DNA from 2 places in the Bacillus sp. GW823-FHT06A11 genome. Region 2 is predicted to be linked to the other one. Evidence: predicted binding sites of a transcription regulator. Region 2 holds the regulator's gene; the other holds the start of a gene.
What was found. Region 2 encodes Rex, which represses fermentation and respiration genes when NADH is low (regulators of the CRP and FNR family bind a similar motif). Its sites were predicted from a motif close to TTGTGAAATATTTCACAA; they were not measured.
Positions count from the first base shown of each region.

Region 1: the regulator Rex is predicted to act here: its motif matches at 5,586-5,603, upstream of AC1Q8L_RS28550 (L-lactate dehydrogenase).

Region 1 covers NZ_JBXAHS010000011.1:70,188-76,499, forward strand. The annotation lists gene AC1Q8L_RS28545 (S8 family serine peptidase) at 1-4,204, shown strand, start outside; gene AC1Q8L_RS28550 (L-lactate dehydrogenase) at 4,526-5,470, opposite strand; tRNA gene AC1Q8L_RS28555 (tRNA-Glu) at 6,110-6,181, opposite strand; tRNA gene AC1Q8L_RS28560 (tRNA-Ser) at 6,188-6,278, opposite strand; tRNA gene AC1Q8L_RS28565 (tRNA-Asn) at 6,285-6,312, opposite strand, start outside.
Region 2 covers NZ_JBXAHS010000015.1:1,889-14,502, reverse strand. The annotation lists gene AC1Q8L_RS29615 (HAMP domain-containing sensor histidine kinase) at 1-596, opposite strand, end outside; gene AC1Q8L_RS29610 (response regulator transcription factor) at 580-1,281, opposite strand; gene AC1Q8L_RS29605 (NCS2 family permease) at 1,427-2,752, opposite strand; purine riboswitch at 2,883-2,984, opposite strand; gene guaA (glutamine-hydrolyzing GMP synthase) at 3,140-4,678, opposite strand; purine riboswitch at 4,843-4,944, opposite strand; gene groL (chaperonin GroEL) at 5,085-6,719, opposite strand; gene groES (co-chaperone GroES) at 6,758-7,042, opposite strand; gene AC1Q8L_RS29585 (CPBP family intramembrane glutamic endopeptidase) at 7,434-8,183, shown strand; gene AC1Q8L_RS29580 (YdiK family protein) at 8,180-8,371, shown strand; gene AC1Q8L_RS29575 (redox-sensing transcriptional repressor Rex) at 8,401-9,030, opposite strand; gene AC1Q8L_RS29570 (ABC-F family ATP-binding cassette domain-containing protein) at 9,217-11,151, shown strand; gene tsaD (tRNA (adenosine(37)-N6)-threonylcarbamoyltransferase complex transferase subunit TsaD) at 11,636-12,614, opposite strand, start outside.

The sequences.
Region 1 (6,312 bases), on a different contig from region 2:
TGTTACTGGAATGGTAACAGCTGGCGTTCTGTTTTCAACTGCCATTCCGTTCAATGTACTTGCTGAAAGTCCTATTAACCAAATTGAATCTTCAAATGCTCATTCTATATTATCGAAGCTTTCTAAAGAACAACGCCTGGCATTACAAACGGTAGATGCCAACCCTGGTTTTACAATTTCACCAGATATTAATACGAGTAGTTCTGAGCCTGTAAATATCATTGTAGAATTTCAAACTGCTCCAGTAAAGATTAATGAATTAAAACAAAAAGAAAAAGGATTACAATCTGCTCCTGAAAATATAAAAGTACGTATTGATCAAGAACATGAAGAATTCGAAAAAGGACTAAAACGGCTTTATCAATTCAGCCCATCAGTAAAATCAGGAAACTTCCAGTCTGTACAAATTAAACGTTCTTATAAGCATGCGCTAAATGGTGTTGCAATGACATTACCAGCAAATACAGTTGAAGAGTTGTTACGAATTGGTGTTGTAAAACGCATTTGGAAAGATTACGAAGTGAAATTAAATTTACCAAAACAAGCTGAGCAAAAAGCACCCCAAAAACTAACAGACAGCATCCCTCAAATCGGGGTAGATAAGTTACATAGTGAGGGTATTACCGGAAAAGGAATTAAAGTTGGTGTATTAGATACAGGTATTGATTACAATCACCCTGACTTAAAAGACGTATATAAAGGCTATCGCGCAAAACCTGGTGAGGACTCTAGCAAAGTAGATCCAAATTCAGTAAAGGGTTGGGACTTTATTAATAATGATGCAGATCCAATGGAAACTACTTATTCAGAATGGCAACAATCTGGTGCTCCTGAATTTGATAACCGTGGTTCTTCCTTCTACACAGCCCACGGCACTCACGTAGCAGGTATCGTTTCTGCTCAAAAGAAGAACCAATCTGATTCAGCAGTAAAAGGTGTTGCACCTGACATTGAACTGTATAACTATCGTGTACTCGGTCCATACGGAAGTGGAGATAGTTCAGGTATTATCGCTGCAATTGATAAATCTATTTCTGACGGTATGAACGTTATTAACTTATCGTTAGGTGATGATAGCAACAATCCTCTTGATCCAACATCTATCGCTGTTAATAACGCGATGCTTTCAGGCGTTGTTACAGTCGTTGCTGCTGGTAACTCTGGACCGAATCCATCAACACTCGGATCACCAGGTGCTTCGCCATTTGCTATTACGGTTGGAGCCAGTGATAGCTCTATTTCCTTACCGAAACTATCAGGTCATGCTGGACAATTACAATTCCCTAACCTAATTTTGTTCGGCAAAAACTTCACTGATAAAATAGAAGATTTCAAGGGACAAACTTTACCTATTGAATCTGTAGGAATCGGTACGCCTGACGAGTTTAGTAAAAAAGATGTAAAAGGAAAAATCGCTCTCGTTGCACGTGGTACAACCTCATTTGATGAAAAAATTGCTAACGCAAAACAAGCAGGTGCAAAAGCCGTTATTATTTATAACAACGTGGATGGAGAAATTCCTTTCTACGTTGGTGAAAGCACAAAATACATTCCAGCATTCCGCCTAACGAAAGAAGACGGTGAAAAACTAAAAGCTCAAATTGAACAAGGTAGCACATCCTTAACTTTCGATGAAATTAATTACATTCAAACAGAAGGCGATCATCTTGCAGACTTTAGCTCACGCGGTCCTGTTACAGCAAATGATGATATTAAGCCTGATATTACAGCGCCTGGTGTCGCTGTCCTTTCAACAGTTCCTGAATATATTAACGACCCGCAAGAGGGTGAAAACTACGCTGTTTCCTATGAGCGTATGCAAGGAACATCTATGGCTTCCCCTCATATTGCTGGCGTTGCTGCTCTAATTTTACAAGAACACCCAGACTACTCTCCGTTCGATGTAAAAGCGTCTCTTATGAACACAGCTGATGATTTAAAAGAAAAATATTCGGTGTATGAAGTTGGAGCTGGGCGAGTAGATGCTTACAACGCCGTTCGTACAGAAACAAGCTTTAAAGTATTAGATACGACACAAACTGTTGTAAATGATGAAGTAATTGAAGTGCCCGAAGAAACTGGATCTATTGCATTCGGTAAGTTTTATCAAAAAGACGGTGAAGCTCTTGAACAAAAACGAAATATAAAAGTAACTAATCATAATAAACAAGAGAAAAAAGAATTTAAAACAGAAATTTCTTATACACCGGCTTCTTCTACTATTAACGATGCTGTCGCAAACGGTGTAAAAATCTCAGCTCCAGAAACAATTACTCTTGATGCTGGCAAAGCAGATGAAATTGAAGCAAAAATTAATGTTCCAGCCGGTGTAAAACAAGGCCGATATGAAGGATATATTCATATTACGAACACGAAAAATAAAGAAGAAACATATCAAATCCCATTCTCTATTCGTGTATCAGAGCCTGGTATTGAAAATGCAATACTATCAAGAAAAGCAATTTCAACTGATACATCTAAATTTAATCCATACGGTGAATCGTATGTTCACGGGGCATTCCAATTAAACAGCGAACTTGAAACGTTAGATCTTATCGTAAAAGATTCCAAAACAGATAAAGCTCTGGGCTTCATTGGGACATTAAACACAAGTGGACTAAAAACTGATGTGTATTACTACTTAGACTCATTCTTTAATGGAAAAGTGTATCCTTTTACAAATGATCCTGCAAAACCAATTGGTGATGAGAAAATCAACTTACCAGAAGGAGACTACACAATTGAGTTTGTCGGTTATGATAAGGCTGGGAAAGCACGTGTAAAAGGTGATTATGTTGTAATTGATAATACCCCACCAGAAGTGAAACTAACTGGATTAAAACCTGGTATTTACGAGTTAAATGAAGAAAATTATACAGTAGAAGATGGCAAAAAAGCACTATGGATTAAAGGAAATGTATACGATTCAAACGTTGACTACTTAAAAGGAAAAGGATTAAACATTACGCAAGAAGCGAATGGCGTTATGTACTATGACTATTCTCCATACTTGCATAAGTTTTTACCGATTAATGCAAATGGCGACTTTAAAGTTGGCATTACACCTGACTCCTTCAAAACGGAAGGTCCAATGAACACAGGCGTATATATTTTCGATTATGCAACTGCAGGAGCTGACTATCCAAGCGGTGTAAATAACTACTGGTTTATCCCACAAGGTGCTCAATATGCGAAAGCTAGTTACGATAAAAAAGAATTATATAAAAATGACGAGTTCACAGTAACACTAAACGCAAAACACGTAAAACAATTTGTTGCTGGGCAATTTAATGTAAACTTCCTAGAGAAGAACTTCAAATTTGCAAATGCGAAGTTTAATCCTGCTTTTGAAAAGCTACTTTCCGAAAAAGGAGTAACCGCAAAAGTAAATGAACCGAAACTAGAGGCAAGTTCGGTTACAGTTGGTGGCGCTATCGATGACAAAAACTTTGCTGGATTAGATGGTGATTTCCCGTTCATTGATGTAACTTTCAAAGTAGAAAATGATGAATTTTATGAAGCAAACGCTCAATTAGAGTCACCAATTTTTGTTTACTGGAAACAAGGTGAATCAGAACCAAATAGAATGCGTGTACTTCAAGATCAAACATTCTCAGTTATGTCCTTAAATTCACTAGTAGAAGGAAATATTAAACCTGGTGCATTCTTAAATGAACGTGGATATTTAGATGAAAAGTTTGATTATGCAAAGCTTGGCGTAAAAGTATACGCAACTGATTCTTACCGTCATAAGTTTGAAGGCTCACTAGATAAATATGGGTACTTCAAACTAAATGGACTTCCAGTTAATAAACGCGACTATAACCTATATGTAGAAGTGCCAGGACATTTAACAAGCCGCCTAACAACGAAACTTGGTACTGAAAAAGACGGTAAGCTGCTTGGCCAATATTATTATGCAAGACCTGACGAAAACCTTGCCGGCGATGTAAATGCTGATAAAGTAATCGATATTAAAGATGCTGAAATTATCGCTAGCAACTATGGTAAAAAAGGACTAACTGTAAAAGACGGAGACCTTAATAAAGATGGGATTGTCGACGAAAAAGATATTCGCTTCGTTGAAAAGAACTTCTTGAAAAAAGGGCCAGATGCATCTAAATCACAAACACCTGTAGAAAAATCAAAAAGCGGTACACTGACAGATATTTTAAAGAAATTGGGATTAACGCCTAAAAAATGATAAAGTGAAACTTTAATCAGTGGGGGGTGTTCATCCCCCACTGATTATTAGTTGAACCAATCGGGCTTTTACGGGCAGGTGATCACCAAACTAACTTCTTTGCTTTCGCTGCATTTTGAGGTGGGGATCTTACTGCCCGTTAATGCGGGATAATAAAGAGCACTCTACGTAAAGTAGAGTGCTCTTTTCTATAAACGACCCTTATCCAGCAAAAGGGGTATATTGGGGATATACAAGGGAAACCGGAAAAGGAATTTATATTAAATTATATAAGTTCAGAGGTAAGAAGCAGTTTCCCACCTCTGAATTATTTAGCAATTATTATAGTACTGGTGCCATTGTTTCTTTTAATACTTTTACAGAATGAGCGAATTTCGCTTTTTCATCTTCATTTAGCTCAAGTTCTACGATTTCACGTACACCTTCGCGGTTAATTACAGCTGGAACACCTACGTAAGCATCTTTCTCTCCGTATTGACCTTCAAGGTATGCAGATACAGTTAATACGCTGTTCTCGTTGTTTAAGATTGCTTTAGTTACACGAAGTAGTGACATACCGATTCCGTAGTAAGTTGCACCTTTACGCTCGATAATATGGTAAGCTGCATCACGTACGTTTTCGAAGATTTTATCTAAGTCTTCTTGATTGTACTGTTCGTTGTTAGCTAAGATTGTTTCTAGTTTTTGTACACCGATAGTAGCGTGGCTCCATACTGGAAGTTCAGTGTCACCGTGTTCACCAACGATATAAGCATGAACGTTACGTGGATCTACATCTAAGTAGTCACCTAACATGTAACGGAAACGAGCAGAGTCTAAAGTAGTACCAGAACCGATTACGCGCTCTTTTGGTAAACCAGATTCTTTCCAAGTTACGTAAGTTAAAATGTCAACTGGGTTAGTTGCGATTAAGAAGATTCCATCGAATCCACTATCCATAATACCGCGAACGATTTGTTTAAAGATCTTTGTATTTTTCTCAACTAAGTCTAAACGAGTTTCACCTGGCTTTTGTGGTAATCCAGCAGTGATAACTACTAAATCTGCATCTTTACAATCTGCATAGCTACCGCTCCAAACTTTTGTTGGTGATGGAGAGAATGGTACCGCATGGCTTAAGTCCATTGCTTCCCCTTCTGCTTTTGCTTCATTAACATCTACTAATACGAACTCTTCAGCTACACCTTGGTTGATCATTGAGTAAGCGTAACTACAACCTACAGCTCCTGTTCCTACTAATACTACACGATTGATACCTTTTTTCATGGTAATTTCCCCTCTCTATTGTTCACATCTATTTTTTATGATTGTTTAAGTAATTAATTAAAATACTAATTTAATGTTGTTTAACTTCTTTACATTCATATTGTAGCACGTATCATTGTGAATTACTTCACAAATTATGACCTATTTGTGAACTTTTTCACATAAAGTGTAAAGTTATTAGATCAGGTGTGGAATCCATTTCAATGGAGGCGTTTTCTTTAGATTGTGAAAGGGATTTTCTTATGTTTTTGTCGGTAAGTGAAATTATATCGACGATTTTTAGAATATATCGACCGTAACTCAAATTATATCAGCGATTTTTGCAATATATCGACTTACCGACAAAACTCGACAATAATGACAACCTAAAAAAGCTGTCTTCTATATATTATTTATTTTCCACAGTAGCTCCCGGATGTATTTTCATCGGTTTCTCCAAGTGTAGGAGGCTACAGTCATACTTCCTTCATATCCATACAGGTCCAAATAAATAACATGATTGTATTTACGGCTCTCTATGTACCTAACTGCAACAGCGAATACTTCATATTTCTTCTATTGCATAAAAAAAGCAGACTATCCAAAGTCTACTTTTATACAACAAAAAAGAGATAGCAGTTTATGCTATCTCTTTTAGTATGACCCGTACGGGATTCGAACCCGTGTTACCGCCGTGAAAGGGCGGTGTCTTAACCACTTGACCAACGGGCCAATTACTGGCAGAGAAGAAGGGATTCGAACCCTCGCACCGCGTTCGCGATCTACTCCCTTAGCAGGGGAGCCCCTTGAGCCACTTGGGTACTTCTCTATAATATGGCTCCGCAGGTAGGACTCGAACCTAC
Region 2 (12,614 bases):
GGGAATGGTCCTTCTACTTTATAATACACTACCTCGCCTTGAGGAATCCCGCTTACAAACATATATAAGTTCTTACCTTCAATTGTAATAGGCGAGAATGTAATAAACTCTTTTCTTGATCTTTCAATATCATTATTATTTGAATAATTGATAGCAAATGAAGTCGCATTACGAATTGTATTATGCAAATTAATTTGTTCTTCTTGCGCTTGCTTCGTTTTATACAAAACTTTACCATTTTCGTCAGTAACTAATATTTTAAAGGCATCATGCTCTTGCTCTAAATTCTCATTTTCTAGTTCTATCATATTTTGTACAGCATCTAATTTATTTTCAGCAACCATCATTTCCGCTGTACTTTGAGCTTTACGATTAATTTGCTCCATACCATCTCTGTAATTAATCTCGGCATGCTGGCTAGCATCTTCAAAAATAGGTGCTACTATCTTCGTTGATACAAAGAGACCTAATAACGCACAAGCAGTAAACGCCGTAATAAGTTGAATCCTTATACTCCGTTTCACGCTCTTTATTATCTTTCCAATCAATTCTCGGATTTTCCTAACATAAGTAAACGGATTAAATATCTTTTTCAATCTTATACCCCACTCCCCATACTGTTTTTATATATCTAGGCTTCCTTGGATTCTCCTCAATCTTTTCACGTACTTTTCGAATATGCACCATTACAGTATTATCAGACTGGAAAGATCGTTCGTTCCACACCTTTTCATAAATTTGCTCCGCACTAAACACCATACCTGGATTTCTAGCTAGCAATTCTAAAATTGAAAATTCCCTCGGGGTTAGTTTCACTTCTTCTCCCTCTACAATAACTTTATGGGTCGAGATATTTATTTTCATCTCTCCAATTTCTAGCTCGTCCTCATTTTGAATAGCAAAACCATTCATTTTCATATAACGGCGTAACTGAGATTTAATTCGTGCAATTAACTCTAATGGGTTAAAGGGCTTCGTTACGTAATCATCTGCTCCTGTTGTTAATCCTAAAATCTTATCCATATCTTGTGTTTTCGCAGAAAGCATAATAATAGGCATCTCTTTCGATTCTCTTACTTTCATACACATATGAATACCATCTACTTTCGGCATCATAATATCTAATACGACTAGATGCACTTCATTTTCTTCCAGTAAACGTAGCCCTTCTTCTCCGTCCCCTGCTTGTAATACTTTATATCCTTCATTCTTTAAATAGATTGTAATTAAATTCCGAATTTCTTTTTCATCATCTACGACAAGTATTGTTTCGTGTGCCACAATATCTCCCCCATTACTTTTTTAATCCCTAACTTCTATTATAGGAAAACTTCTGAAGAAAAACGCTCGGAAATCCTTAAGATTTTCTGAAGACGCAAAAAAGGTCTAGACTCCCCTTAAGTCTAGACCTTTTAAAAAACCCCTTTTATTTACGAACGTAGATGAAATATAGTACGAATAAAACTCCCATAACATACATAATCGGATGAACCTCTTTACGACGACCACTCACAACCATTGTAATTGGATAGAAGATAAATCCAATCGCAATCCCAGTTGCGATACTATACGTAAGTGGCATAGAGATAATTGTAAAGAATGCTGGCACTGCAATCTCGAATTTCTTCCAATCAATTTCCCCTAAAGAAGAAACCATCAAGATTCCTACAATAATTAAAGCTGGTGCCGTTACAGCTGGCGTTACAACACTTAGTAATGGCGAGAAGAATAGTGCCAGTAAGAAGAATCCTGCTGTTACAACTGCTGTAAATCCAGAACGTCCTCCTGCTGCTACCCCTGCAGAAGACTCAATGTAAGACGTTGTTGTTGATGTACCCAAGATTGCACCAATTACAGTTGCAATCGCATCTGCAAATAATGCTTTTCCTGCACGTGGTAATTTATTGTTCTTCATTAATCCAGCTTGATTCGCAACCGCTACAAGCGTACCTGCTGTATCAAAGAAATCGATAAAGAAGAACGTTATAATAACAATCCCCATTTGAACTGTAAAAATATCTCCGAAGTGCGTTAACGCCACACCGAACGTTGGTTCTAGACTCGGTATTGCTCCCACTACAGCTTTCGGAGTATCAATTAATCCTGTTGCCACTCCTAAGATCGCTGTAAGAATCATACCGTAAAATACTGCACCATTAACTTTCTTAATCATGAAGATGATTGTCGTAACAACCCCGAAGATTGCTAGTAACGTTGTGCCCTTTGTTAAGTCCCCCAACCCAACAAGAACAGCATCATTTTTCACGATAATTCCAGCATTTTGGAATCCAAGGAATGCAATGAACAATCCGATACCTGCCGCTACTGCAAACTTTAACTCCGATGGAATTGCATTAATGATTTTTTCACGAATACCTGAAGCAGTAAGAATAATAAAGATAATACCTGACATTAATGTTCCGGCAATAGCCGTTTGCCACGGAATACCCATCGTTAACACTGCTGTATAAGCAAAGAACGCGTTAATTCCCATACCTGGCGCTAAAGCAATTGGATACTTCGCGAAAATACCCATAATTAACGAACCGATTGCTGCCGCTAATGCCGTAGCAACGAATACTGCACCTGGATCCATCCCTGTACCTGCTGGTAACCCTTTAACATTTCCAAGCGACAGCGTAGCAGGATTGACAAACAGTACGTAAGCCATAGATAGAAATGTTGTTAACCCCGCTATGAACTCAGTCTTATAATTGGTACCGAGCTCATCAAATTGAAAATAGCGTTTCATCCTACGTTTCCCCCGTTATATGATTACTCGCCGTATTTCACCCTAGCCCTCTTTTATCCCGAGAAATAAAAAAGGCTTCCATTGCATATATACATGGAAGCGTTCTATAAACAAAGACAAGTTTCCCCTCATCTTTATACAAACGCCTCGTAGTCAAGCCATTTACGGTAGCTAGGTAGAAACTTTCGGGCCATATCCCCGATATTATACGACGGCATAATATTCACTTTTCGTTTGAATTACATACTCATATTAACTCTTGAATGTATTTTTGTCAATTTAAAAGCGAACGTTTTTATAAATTTTTATATTTTCGTTCGTATTAATAACGAAAACAAAAAGATCCATCTATTCATAAATGATAGATGGATCTTTTTTATTACAATACTATTCCCACTCAATAGTTGCTGGTGGCTTACTCGTTACATCATACACGATACGGTTAACGTGTTTTACTTCGTTTACGATACGAACAGAGATTTTCTCTAGTACGTCCCAAGGGATACGTGCCCAGTCAGCTGTCATACCGTCAATAGATGTTACTGCACGGATACCTACTGTGTAATCATAAGTACGCTCGTCACCCATAACACCTACGCTACGCATACCAGGAAGCGCCGTGAAGTATTGCCAGATTTCGCGGTCTAATCCTGCTTTAATAATTTCTTCACGTAAAATCGCATCAGATTCACGAACGATTTCTAATTTCTCTTCTGTGATTTCACCTAATACACGAATACCAAGACCAGGACCTGGGAATGGTTGACGCCATACGATTTCATCAGGAATTCCTAGTTCAGATCCTAATACACGTACTTCATCTTTAAATAACGTATTTAAAGGCTCAATTAATTTGAACTGCATGTCTTCTGGAAGTCCACCAACGTTATGGTGAGATTTAATTGTTTGTGCAGTTGCTGTACCACTTTCAACGATATCTGTGTAAAGTGTACCTTGTGCTAGGAAGTCCATACCTTGTAATTTAGACGCTTCATCATCAAATACGTAAATGAATTCGTTACCGATGATTTTACGTTTTTGTTCTGGATCTTCTACACCTTTTAACTTGTTCATGAAACGTTCTTGTGCATCCACTTTAATAACGTTCATATGGAAGCCTTCGCTAAATGTTTTCATAACGCCTTCTGCTTCACCTTTACGAAGTAAACCGTGGTCAACGAAAATACATGTTAACTGATCGCCGATTGCTTTATGAATTAATACTGCTACAACAGAAGAGTCTACGCCGCCACTAAGTGCACATAGTACTTTTTTGTCTCCAACAGTTTCACGAATCTTTTCTAATTCTACTTCGATAAAGTTCTCCATGTTCCATCCTTCAGAACAACCACATACGCCGAATACGAAGTTTTTAATTAAATCGTTACCGTGCTCAGAGTGACGTACTTCTGGGTGGAATTGTACACCGTATAAGTTTTTCGCTTCATTGCTCATACCAGCAATTGGGCAAGACTCACTTGTTGCGTCTACTACGAATCCTTCAGGTAAACCAGTTACTAAGTCGCCATGGCTCATCCATACAACTTGCTCTTCTGGAAGGTTCGCATATAATTTTGATTCGTTCTCTACTTTAAGAACAGCTTTTCCGTACTCACGGTGGTTAGCACGCTCTACTTTACCACCGAAGTGTTGTGTCATAAGCTGCATACCGTAACAGATACCGAAGATCGGTAAACCTAGTTCGAAGATTTTTTCATCACAATGTAATGCACCTTCACCGTATACGCTATTTGGTCCACCAGAGAAAATAATCCCTTTTGGATTCATTGCTTTAATTTCTTCTGCAGTAATTGTATGTGGATGAAGTTCACTGTATACACCGAACTCACGAATTCGACGTGCTATTAACTGATTGTATTGACTTCCAAAATCTAAAACGATAATTGTATCGTGTTGCTTCTTCAAAATAATCACCCCAACGTTAGTTCTCGTATATAAATATTTTCACCAATTTGGCGAAAAGCATTACTAATATAATAAAAAAAGCCAGTCCTCCGCCTCTAGTCTCATAACAAAGAAAAGGCAGGGGTCTGGCTTTATAAAGAAAGATAGTCTCCGCTCTTTATAAATATAAGACACACTGCCTTCATAGTCAGGTTGTTTACGGTAACCCGGTAGAGACTCTCAAACCATATCATTGAGGATATATGAAGGATCGTTTTATATTATCTTCCTAGATTCTAACAATGAAGTATCTATATGGTCAAGAGAGAAAGCGACAAAATTCTACAGAAATTCATTTCCTTTTCTAAAAAACATAAAAAAACATCCATTTCTATATAGAAATGGATGTTTTTTAGGGCAAACGGAATTACATCATTCCGCCCATACCGCCCATGCCCATGCCGCCCATGTCAGGCATTGCTGGCGCATTTGGTTCTGGCTTGTCAGCTACTACAGCTTCAGTTGTTAAGAACATAGCTGCAACAGATGCTGCGTTTTGAAGTGCAGAACGAGTTACTTTAGCTGGATCTACGATACCAGACTCAAGCATGTTAACCCATTCGCCAGTAGCTGCGTTGAAACCAACGCCTACTTTTTCGCCTTTTAGACGCTCTACAACTACAGATCCTTCTAGACCAGCGTTGATTGCGATTTGACGAACTGGCTCTTCTAGTGCGCGAAGTACGATGTTGATACCTGTTGCTTCGTCACCTTCTGCTACGATAGAAGCTACTTTCGTGTATACGTTCATAAGTGAAGTACCACCACCTGCAACGATACCTTCTTCTACTGCTGCACGAGTTGAGTTAAGTGCATCTTCAATGCGAAGTTTGCGCTCTTTTAACTCAGTTTCAGTTGCTGCACCTACTTTAATTACCGCTACGCCACCTGCTAGTTTAGCAAGTCGCTCTTGTAATTTTTCACGATCGAATTCAGAAGTTGTTTCTTCTAATTGCGCACGAATTTGACCGATGCGAGCTGCGATTTGCTCTGTATTTCCAATACCTTCAACTACAGTTGTGTTTTCTTTTGTAACAACAACTTTACCAGCGCGTCCTAAAGATTCAACTGTAGCAGATTTTAAGTCACGACCTAATTCTTCAGTGATTACTTCGCCACCAGTTAAGATTGCGATATCTTCTAGCATTGCTTTACGACGGTCACCAAATCCAGGAGCTTTAACAGCTACTACATTGAATGTACCACGAAGTTTGTTCACTACTAATGTAGCTAAAGCTTCGCCTTCTACATCTTCAGCAATGATAAGAAGTGGTTTACCTTGTTGTACCACTTGCTCTAATACCGGTAAGATTTCTTGAATGTTAGAAATCTTTTTGTCAGTAATTAAGATATATGGGTTATCAAGAACTGCTTCCATTTTGTCAGAATCAGTAATCATGTAAGGAGATGCATATCCACGATCAAATTGCATACCTTCTACTACGTCTAATTCTGTCGTGAATCCTTTAGACTCTTCTAAAGTAATAACGCCATCGTTACCAACGCGCTCCATTGCTTCAGCGATTAATTGACCTACTTCTTCGTCAGCTGCAGAAATAGCAGCTACTTGTGCGATAGAAGATTTGCCTTCGATTGGTTTAGAAATCGTTTTTAATTCTTCAATTGCAGCAGTAACAGCTTTTTCGATACCTTTACGAAGACCCATTGGGTTAGCACCAGCTGTTACGTTTTTAAGACCTTCACGAATCATAGCTTGCGCTAATACAGTTGCAGTTGTTGTTCCGTCACCAGCTACGTCATTTGTTTTGCTAGCAACTTCTGCTACTAATTTCGCACCCATGTTTTCGAATGCATCTTCTAATTCGATTTCTTTTGCGATTGTTACACCATCATTTGTAATAAGTGGTGAACCAAATTTTTTCTCAAGTACAACGTTACGACCTTTTGGTCCAAGCGTAACTTTTACTGCGTTTGCAAGAGTGTCGACACCGCGAAGCATCGAACGACGTGCTTCTTCACTAAATTTAATATCTTTTGCCATAATAATTGACCCCCTTGGATTTTTTAAGATTTATATAATTAACCGATAACTGCTAAAATGTCACTTTCACGTAAAATCAAGTAGTCTGTACCTTCATATTTCACTTCAGTACCTGCATATTTTGAGAAGATGATAAGATCACCTGCTGCTACCTCTAAAGCAACACGCTCACCATTCTCAAGCACTCGACCAGTACCTACTGCAACAACTTTACCCTCTTGTGGTTTTTCTTTTGCAGTATCTGGTAATACGATACCACTTGCTGTTTTTTCTTCTGCTTGAACAAGCTCAATTACAACGCGATCACCTAATGGCTTTAGCATGAACAATAACCTCCTCATTTTGTTATGTAAATTTCTTTTATTAGCACTCAAGTCATCCGAGTGCTAACACACTTATAATAATAAATAATCTCAATTTCTTTTGCAAGTAAAAAAATCATAATTTTTTCGCAAATCACTATATAAACTTTCTATATAGAATACTGCCTTTACTATATGAATCGTTGTTTCCACTGCTCGTATGTTACAATATGAAAGGACACCCTAAGTTGTTTTCGCTACACACACAACTTTCTCCTGTCTTCTATTATAATTTCAAATAAGGATTTACGAAAAAAACATAATTCAAGTGAGGTTCATATCGTAGGTAGCATATTTACATGTTATCCTAACTTATCTCATACACTATAGTTAGAAAGGATGGTTAAACCATTTGAAGAAACAATACTGGTGGATTATCGTTACATACATTTTAATGCAGTTATCTGGCGTTGTTGGATTGCCACTTCTCCTAAAAACAGGACTCTATGATAATAGAGGATTTACCATTGAGGAAAAAGGACAAATCATAACGGGACACTGGGCAATTATTAGCTTCTTTGTTGCATTATGTATCGTACTTTGGTTACTTAGAACGGATATTCGTGACAGGCATTTAGATCCAAAGCGCTCTTCTGCTCCAGCTACTATTGGATGGATTTTCATCGGGTTCTTCTTGGCTTTCTTTTCACAAATAGTTGCTGGTATGATCGAGATGCAGCTGCTAGGAATTAAACAAGGTTCAGAAAATACAATGAAACTGATGGAGATTGCAAGAACCACACCTTGGTTCCTTATTGTTGTATCTATAATTGGACCTATCTTAGAAGAAATCGTATTTAGAAAAATTTTATTTGGTGCACTTTATAAGAAGTTTAACTTCTTTATCGCAGCTATCATTAGTTCGCTTGTATTCGCAGCAATTCATTTTGATTTTACTCATTTATTGGTATACACTGCTATGGGGCTCGTATTCGCCTTCTTATATGTGAAGACGAAGCGTATTATCGTTCCGATTGCAGCTCATGTTGCGATGAATACATTAGTCGCTATTGGGCAAATTTTTATGAGCAATGAGCAAATTCAAGAAATGATTAAAGAAGCTGAAAAAATGCAAGGCTTTATCGGAGGATTTTTTGTATGAGAAACTCACCATTGTTCATGGCTACACTATACTTCCTTCTTGGATGTATCTTTACACGCTTCGCCATTACGAACGTGACAGATACAATCTGGAATGTGTGGACAATACTATTTGCAGTTATGGCAACAATTGATTTTAATTTGGCACTTCGCCTTATATTAGTTAAATTCACAAAGAAGAAACAATAATAAAACGCAGAGGTCGCTTCCTCTGCGTTTTATTGTGGATAGTTTTTCAAAAAGTAAACTAATGTTTGTAACTCTACAGCTAAATCAATATGATGAATTCTAATATTCTCTGATACGTTTAATCGTGCTGGTGTGAAATTCAAAATACCATGCACGCTCGTTTCAGCTAATCTATCTGCTACAGCTTGTGCTACTGTAGCCGGTACTGTTAATATTGCCACTTGTATATCATTTGATAATCTCTCTTCTAATTCATCTAAATGGTATACAGGAATGCCCCCGATTTCTGTTCCAACTTTCTCTTCACTAACATCAAATGCCATTTCAATTTTTGTATTATTGTTTTTCGTGAAATTATAATGTAAGAAAGCGGTCCCTAAATTACCTACTCCAATAAGTGCTACACGCGTTATATCATCTTGATCAAGTGTTTCGCGGAAAAATGATAATAAATAATTTACGTTATATCCATATCCCTTTTTCCCTAACGCTCCAAAATACGAAAAATCTCTTCGTATTGTTGCGGAATCTACTTTTACCGCTTCACTCAATTCGGCCGATGAAACACGCTGCTTACCAGAAAGAGATAAGTTTTGGATAAATCGATAGTATAGAGGCAATCTTTTAGCAGTGGCTTGTGGAATCTTTTGCTGATCCATATGACCTCTCCTCTCTTCCTATCTTTATTCATATACTTTAATCAAATACAGAAGTTTAGCACTCATTAAATTCCTTGTATAATAAAGAGAAGAAGTATTCTCTCTTATTTTAAACTATACACTATTTTTAGTATGATTGAGAAATATAAACATGGCAAAGTTAAGAAATTATTTGAGGTGAAAACATTGATTTTATTACAAGTAAATGGACTTTCGAAATTATACGGTGCAGAAACAATTCTTGCAAACTTAAAATTGGAAGTACAAACAAAAGATCGTATCGCATTAGTTGGAAGGAATGGAGCTGGAAAATCTACATTATTAAAAATTATCGCTGGTGAGTTATCACATGATGGTGGCGAAATTATAAAACCGAAAGATGTCTCAATCGGGTATTTAGCTCAAAATACCGGCCTAGAAACGTCTTTAACAATTTGGGATGAAATGCTAACCGTCTTTACCCACTTACAGCAAATGGAGACAAAACTTCGAAGGCTTGAGCAAGAAATGGGCAAAGAAGAAAACTTTTCAAACGAAGCTACATACGAAAGATTGTTAGCTGATTATGACCAATTGCAACTCAATTATAAAGATCAAGGTGGATATCAATATGAAGCGGATATTCGCTCCATTTTAAGCGGCCTTGGCTTCCCAGTTGAAACGCACCAGACGACGATTTCTACTTTAAGCGGTGGGCAAAAAACAAGATTAGCTCTCGGAAAATTATTATTAACAAAACCAGACTTACTTATTTTGGACGAGCCTACAAACCATTTAGACATCGAAACATTAACATGGCTTGAGCAATATTTACAAGGTTATCCTGGCGCAATATTAATCGTTTCACATGACCGTTATTTCTTAGACAAACTTGTTACACAAGTATATGAAATTTCGAATAAAGAAAGCAGACGATTTGTTGGTAACTACAGTAAATATTTAGACTTAAAATCAGCATTATATGAGCAAGAAATGAAACGTTACGAAAAACAACAAGATGAAATCGCAAAACTTGAGGACTTCGTTCAAAAGAATATAGCTCGCGCCTCTACAACGAAACGTGCTCAAAGTCGCCGTAAACAACTAGACAGAATGGAATTATTAACGAGACCATTAGGGGATTCTAAGTCAGCATCATTCCACTTCGATATTGAAAAGCAAAGTGGAAATGATGTTTTACAAGTAAAGGATGCAACCATTGGCTATGATGAGGACCCTATAATTGAAAACGTAACTATGCGCTTAACTCGCGGAGATAGTGTTGCTTTAGTTGGTCCAAACGGAATTGGGAAATCCACATTATTAAAATCTATTGTGAATAAGTTACCACTATTAAATGGTGATGTTTCTTTCGGATCAAATGTATCTGTTGGTTATTATGATCAAGAACAAGCAAACTTAACATCTTCTAAACGGGTTTTAAATGAACTATGGGATGAATATCCACTGCAACCTGAAAAAGAAATCCGTACTATACTCGGGAACTTTTTATTTACAGGAGATGATGTACTGAAACCAGTATCTTCCCTTAGTGGTGGACAAAAAGCTCGATTAGCTCTTGCGAAGCTTATGATGCAAAAGTCAAATTTATTAATTCTGGATGAGCCTACGAACCACCTTGATTTAAATAGCAAAGAGATTTTAGAGAATGCTTTAATTGATTATCCAGGGACTCTTCTATTTGTCTCACATGACCGCTACTTCATTAACCGTGTAACAACGACTGTGATTGAGTTATCAACAGAAGGTGCACAGGAATATTTAGGGGATTACGATTACTATGTGGAGAAGAAAAATGAAATGATTGAACGCGCAGCATTTGAACAACTTGAACAGCAAGAAAATCAGGCACCTGTTCAAAAAACTGTAGCTCAAGAAAAATTAAATTATCTCGAAGAAAAAGAGCGTAAACAATTAGAACGTCAACGCACTCGAAAAATTGAAGAACTAGAACAAAACATCGTAAACTTAGAAGAAGAAATTGCTACGTTAGAAGATCAACTTTGCTTACCAGAAATATATGCAGATTATGAAAAAGCGAGTGAAATTACAACTAAAAAACAAACGCTACAAGTACAACTTGAAACTTGTATGGCAGAGTGGGAAGAGCTGCATGTATAAGAGTATTTAAATAAGGAAGATGTCTCATCAGTCATGATTTTTGACTATGTGACATCTTTTTTCTTTAAGTACATAAATAATTTTTTGAATATATCAATGGTAACTCGGAATATATCAACCAATTTTCAAATACATCTATCGTAACCCTATATATATAAACGATTCGACACGAAATATCGATTTACCGACAAGGATTGACAATATCAGCACCCTCTATAATAGAAGGATATTTCAAAATGTTTTTCAGGGATATCTTCTTACTTTTTATTTCCCGAAAAACAATATATTCAAAGGTCAGACTTCATCTAGTTTATCCACAAACTTATACACATATCCACCTTTATAAAATAGCTATCAAAACAACTTTTCCACATTATCCACAACTATCAAAAAAGATATCAACACTTTATATACACAACAAAACCCACATTATCAACAGATAATATGGGTTTTATCCACAAGCTGTGGTTAATTATGTGCATAACTATGCTTCAATATCTAATCCTGGATTCGCATTTAAGGCTAATGTTGCACGCTTGCCTTGTTCATACGCAATTGTCCCTGCCGCTGCAATCATTGCTGCATTATCTGTGCATAAAGATAGCGGTGGAATAATTAGTTCAATGTTTTCTTTTTGTGCAAATTCTTCTTCTAATCGCGCACGAAGTCCTTTATTAGCAGCTACTCCACCAGCAAGAAGTAATTGCTTTACATTATAAGCCTCTGCTGCACGAGCTGCTTTCGTTACAAGTACATCTATTACACTTTCTTGGAAACTTGCCGCTAAATCTTCTGGTTTAATTTCTATACCACGTTGTTTCGCGTTATGCACAGTGTTGATAACTGCTGATTTCAATCCACTAAAGCTAAAATCATATGAATTCGGTTCTAGCCATGCACGAGGCAAATCAATTGTTGGTTCTCCTTCATGTGCAAGACGATCAATATGAGGACCACCTGGATATGGCATAGATAACGTACGAGCTACTTTATCATATGCTTCTCCAGCTGCATCATCTCGCGTTTCACCAATTACTTCAAATGAACCATGTTCTTTCATATAAACAAGTTCTGTATGCCCACCAGATACAACAAGTGATAATAGCGGGAATTGAACTTCTTTTACTAAACGGTTCGCATAAATATGGCCAGCAATATGATGAACACCGACTAACGGAATATCATGTGCAAAAGCTACTGCCTTCGCTGCATTTACCCCAATTAAAAGTGCTCCTACTAAACCAGGCCCTTCTGTTACAGCAATTGCATCAATATCATCAAATGTGATATTTGCTTCTTTTAAAGCTTCTTCTAACACAACTGTAATTTCTTCTACATGATGACGGGATGCAATCTCTGGTACAACCCCGCCAAAACGTTTATGACTTTCGATTTGTGATGCAACGACATTCGCAATAATTTCCGTTCCATTTTTAACAACCGCTACCGCTGTTTCATCACAG